2 regions of the Nocardiopsis sp. LDBS1602 genome follow, and region 1 is predicted to be linked to the other one. Evidence: predicted binding sites of a transcription regulator. Region 1 holds the regulator's gene; the other holds the start of a gene.
What was found. Region 1 encodes LexA, which represses DNA repair genes until DNA is damaged. Its sites were predicted from a motif close to TCGAACANNTGTTCGA; they were not measured.

Region 1 (2,398 bases):
GACGCCGAGCGTCTGGCCCGTTCGATCGTGGCAGAGCTGCCCGAGGGCACCGCGGCCGACTGAGGGCTCACCAGAGCCCGTCGACGAACCTCTCCAGGGCCGGGGCCACGTCGGGGGAGAAGGGTCGGTCCCCGTCGAGGGCGGCCGCGCCGGGGGAGTCGTCGTACTCGCGCAGGACGTGGTCGGTGCCGGGCAGGTCCACCCGCTCGGCGTCCTCGAACCCGGTCATGAGCCGATCGATCTCGTCCCGGGGGATCTGGGCGTCCTCCTCGCCCCACAACACCAGGACCGGGGTGTCGTCCGGCAGGTCGCGGGCGAGGTCGACCGGGTCGAAGGCGTCGATCCAGGCGAGGAAGTCCTGGTTCTGAGGCGCGAAGATCCCGGTCGGGTCGTACATGTCCAGTTCGTCTCCGGCGCGGACGAGGGCGCGGGCCGTCCGGATGTCGGAGAGGATCATCGCGGCGTCGGACTCGTTCACGGCGCCCTGGGCCTCGGCGGTGCGGACCTGCTCGGTGATCTGTCGGTCGATGACGTCGAGCATGCGGGCCCCGGGCGGGGCGGCCAGCACCAGGGCGGGGTCGGCGTCCTCCAGCACCTCTCGGGCGCGCAGGGCGAACAGGGCGCCTTCGCTGTGGCCGACGATCAGGGTGCGTTCGGGGTCCACCTCGGGCTGGGCGATCAGCTCCTCGTAGGCGGCGGCCATCTGGGCGTCGAAGAGCAGGGGGTCGATGTCCTCGCCCATGGCCTCGACGGTCTTCTCGTCCCAGGTGTCGGGGTCGCCGCTGCCGAACTTGTCGTAGCGCAGGGAGGCCACCCCGGCGCCGGCCAGGACCCGGGAGAGGTTGAGGTTGGTGTCGGCCTCGGGGCGGCCGTCGCTGTTGCCGTTCCGGTTCGTCGGCCCGCTGCCGGAGATGATGAGGGCGCCCGGCACCGGCTCCCCGTCCGGGGATTCGGGGTGGGTGAAGGAGCCTTCGACGGTGAACCCGCCCCCCTCGAAGGTCACGTCGCGGCCGTCGGCGGAGAGCCCTGGAGGTTCGGGCCCCTCGTCGCCGGGGGAGCAGGCGGAGGCGGACAGCGCGACGGCGATCACGGCCGACGTGAGGAGGGTACGTCGGGAGGAACGGTCGGGGAGGGCGGGAACACGGACACGAATGGACACGTTCTTCAGAGTATCGGCCGGTCCGTGGGCCGCGCCCTCCACCGTTCGCGGAGGGGGTCAGACGCGGCGCATGACCGTGACGACCTTGCCCAGGATGGTGGCCTCGTCGCCGTCGATCGGCTCGTAGGCGTCGTTGCGCGGCATCAGACGCACGTGACCGTCGGCCCCGCGGTGGAACACCTTCACGGTGGCCTCGTCGTCCAGCATGGCCGCGACGATGTCGCCGTTCTCGGCGTTGGGCTGCTGGCGGACCACCACCAGGTCGCCGTCGGTGATGGCGGCGTCGGTCATGGAGTCGCCGACCACGGTGAGCATGAACAGACGCCCCTCGCCGACCAGCTGACGGGGCAGCGCCAGGACGTCCTCGACCGACTCCTCGGCCAGGATCGGGCCGCCCGCGGCGATCCGTCCCACCAAGGGCACCGAGGCGGCGCGGGTGGCGTCGGCGGTGAGCTGGTCGTGGGTCAGGCTCTGGCCCTCGTCGCGGCCGGGAACGCACAGTTCCACGGCGCGTGGCCGATTCTGGTCACGGCGCAGGTAGCCCTTGCGCTGGAGCACCTTGAGCTGGTGGGCCACGCTGGAGGGGCTGGAAAGGCCGACCGTCTCGCCGATCTCCCGGATCGAGGGCGGATAACCGCGTTCGCGAACATAACGCTGGATGCAGTTGAGAACGCTCTGTTGGCGCGCGGTGAGTTTGGGGGCGACGGGCGTGACACCGCCCGTGTCACCCACGGGCGAAAGAACGGTGGTGTTTCCGGAGTGATCGGCTCCGGGGTTGTCCTCCGGCACGGCCGGGCCTCCTCGGTGTTCGGTTCGGTCAGGGCCTGTTCGGGTGTCCGGTGCCGGCCCTGCCGACCGGCTGGTCCGCGGGGTGGTGAAACCGGCGTGAAAACAAGGTCAAGATTAGTCGTTGCACACGGTGATATCAAACAAGCGTTCGAGGGTCGTGGAGATATGACCGGGCCTTTTCGATGGACGTTTTCGGGCCCCCTCGATCGGGCGTTCGCGCGTCTTCGTCCGAGGGTGTTCGGCCAATGTCGAAAACGGCTTTCCGGGGGTCGGTCCGAGGGCGGTATGGGGTTCGTCTCGTGGAAGTCGGTCGAGGGTCCGAACGGGCCGGAAAGGCCCGCCTCGTAAGGGGCGGACGCCGCTCCGGCGGATCGCCGGACGGAGGGCGCGCGCCCTCCGCCTCCCGTAGTCTTGACGCCGGTGTCCGGCACCGTCCCGCCCCCGTCTCCA
Region 2 (2,398 bases), on a different contig from region 1:
CACCACCGGCTTGAGCCGGGTCCCCTCACAGGTGGGGCAGGGCACCGTGCGCATGTAGCCCTCGAGGCGCTCGCGCGTGTGGTCGCTCTCCACCTCGGAGTGGCGGCGCCGCACCCAGGGGACGACCCCCTCGAACTCGGTGTAGTAGGAGCGGCTGCGCCCGTACCGGTTGCGGTAGCTGACGTGCACCTGGGTGCCGTGCCCCTCCAGGATGGCCTTGCGCGCCTTGCGGGGCAGACGCTCCCAGGGGGTGTCCAGGTCGAAGCCGATCGCCTCGCCCAACGCCGTGAGGATCCGCTCCCAGTAGCCGCTGTTGGGCCCACCCGACCAGGGCGAGATCGCCCCTTCGGCCAGGGTCTTCTCCGGGTCGGGGACCAGCAGGTCGGCGTCGACCTCCATGCGGGTGCCCAGACCGGAGCAGTCGGGGCAGGCGCCGTAGGGGGCGTTGAAGGAGAAGGAGCGCGGTTCGAGCTGTTCGAAGGAGAGGTCGTCGTAGGGGCAGTACAGGTGCTCGGAGAAGACCTTCTCGCGCTCGGGGTCCTCGGCGTCCAGGTCGACGAAGTCCAGCACGATGGTTCCACCGGCCAGCTTCAGCGCCGTCTCGATCGAGTCGGTGAGCCGGCCCGGGGAGCCGGGCTTGACGCTGAGCCGGTCCACGACCACCGCGATGTCGTGCTTGTCGTAGCGGCCCAGCTTGGGCGCCTCGTCCAGCCGCACCGCCTCGCCGTCGACCACCGCGCGGGTGTAGCCCTTGGACTGGAGTTCCTTGAAGAGTTCGACGTACTCGCCCTTGCGGCCGCGCACGACGGGGGCCAGCACCTGGAAACGGGTGCCCTCGGTCATCTCCATGACCCGGTCGACGATCTGCTGCGGGCTCTGCCGGGCGATCTCGCGGTGGCACTCGGGACAGTGCGGCACGCCCACCCTGGCCCAGAGCAGGCGCAGGTAGTCGTAGACCTCGGTGATGGTCCCGACCGTGGAACGCGGGTTGCGGCTGGTCGACTTCTGATCGATGGAGACCGCGGGCGAGAGGCCCTCGATGAAGTCGACGTCGGGTTTGTCCATCTGACCGAGGAACTGGCGGGCGTACGCCGAGAGGGACTCGACGTAGCGGCGCTGGCCCTCGGCGAAGATCGTGTCGAAGGCGAGCGAGGACTTGCCCGATCCGGACAGCCCGGTGAACACGATCATGGAGTCGCGTGGCAGATCCAGGGACACGTCCTTGAGGTTGTGCTCCCGTGCTCCACGCACCACCAGTTGTTCGACCATCGAGTGAGACATCCTTCGGCTGTGACGCACCGGACGTCCAACCACGTCGCGTGACGTCGGTTGACCCGTGCGGCTTCGCGGTACGGCGGTCGCGGACCCATCAGGGCCGCCTCGGCCTCGGGGCCGGGCCGCTGAGGGGAAGCGGGGAGGAGGAGATCCCTACCCCGTCCGACAAGACCAACGATCGCCCATGACGGTTTCTTCCACCAGAAGAGAGTGGTGGTGCCCATGACGCTCCGGCGTCAGAACACCACCACTATAGACGAACAGCCGTTCGAAACGACGAGGTTCGGCTCGATCTCCTCGATCGGATCCGGCCGGATCCGGCCGGGGTCAGGAACCCTCGATCGCCTCGCTCTCGGCCTTCTTCTTCGAGTCCGAGCGGGACTTGATCAGGCTGCCGACGACGGTGATGGTCATGATGCCGATGATGACGGTCAGCGAGGTGCCGATGCCGATGTCGATGACGTGGACGCCGTTCTCGTGCAGCGCGTGCAGGATCATCTTCACACCGATGAACACCATGATCGCCGACAGGCCCCAGCTGATGTAGGCCAGACGGTCCATCAGCCCGGCCAGCAGGAAGTAGAGCTGGCGCAGACCCATCAGGGCGAAGGCGTTGGCGGTGAAGACGATGTAGGCGTCCTGGGTCAGACCGAAGATCGCCGGGATGGAGTCGACGGCGAAGACCAGGTCGATGACGCCGATCGCGACGATCACCAGCAGCATCGGGGTGACGTGACGACGGCCGTCGAGCTTCACCGTGAGCTTGGCGCCGTGGTAGTCGTCGGTGACCGGCCAGAAGCGCTTCACCAGACGGACCGCGGGGGTCTGGGTGAAGTCCTTCTCCTCCTCGTCGCCCTTCACGTGGTCACGGACGATCTTGTAGCCGGTGTAGATGAGGAAGACGCCGAAGAGGTAGAAGACCTCGCTCCAGGCGTTGATGACCTGGGCGCCCAGGACGATGAAGACGCCGCGCATGATGATCGCCAGGACGATGCCGACCAGCAGCACCTCGTGCTGGTACTTCTTCGGCACCGCGAACGCCGTCATCAACAGATAGAAGACGAAGAGGTTGTCGATGCTCAGGCTCTTCTCGGTGACGAACCCGGCGAAGTACTCCGCGCCC

Region 2: the regulator LexA is predicted to act here: its motif matches at 1,532-1,547, upstream of uvrA (excinuclease ABC subunit UvrA).

What each region holds. Positions count from the first base shown of each region.
Region 1 covers NZ_JAYLVW010000004.1:78,463-80,860, reverse strand. Annotated here, with positions in the region: gene U9J66_RS15530 (hypothetical protein) at 1-63, shown strand, start outside; gene U9J66_RS15525 (alpha/beta hydrolase family protein) at 68-1,159, opposite strand; gene lexA (transcriptional repressor LexA) at 1,217-1,891, opposite strand.
Region 2 covers NZ_JAYLVW010000006.1:272,362-274,759, forward strand. Annotated here, with positions in the region: gene uvrA (excinuclease ABC subunit UvrA) at 1-1,269, opposite strand, end outside; gene U9J66_RS19325 (TerC family protein) at 1,603-2,398, opposite strand, start outside.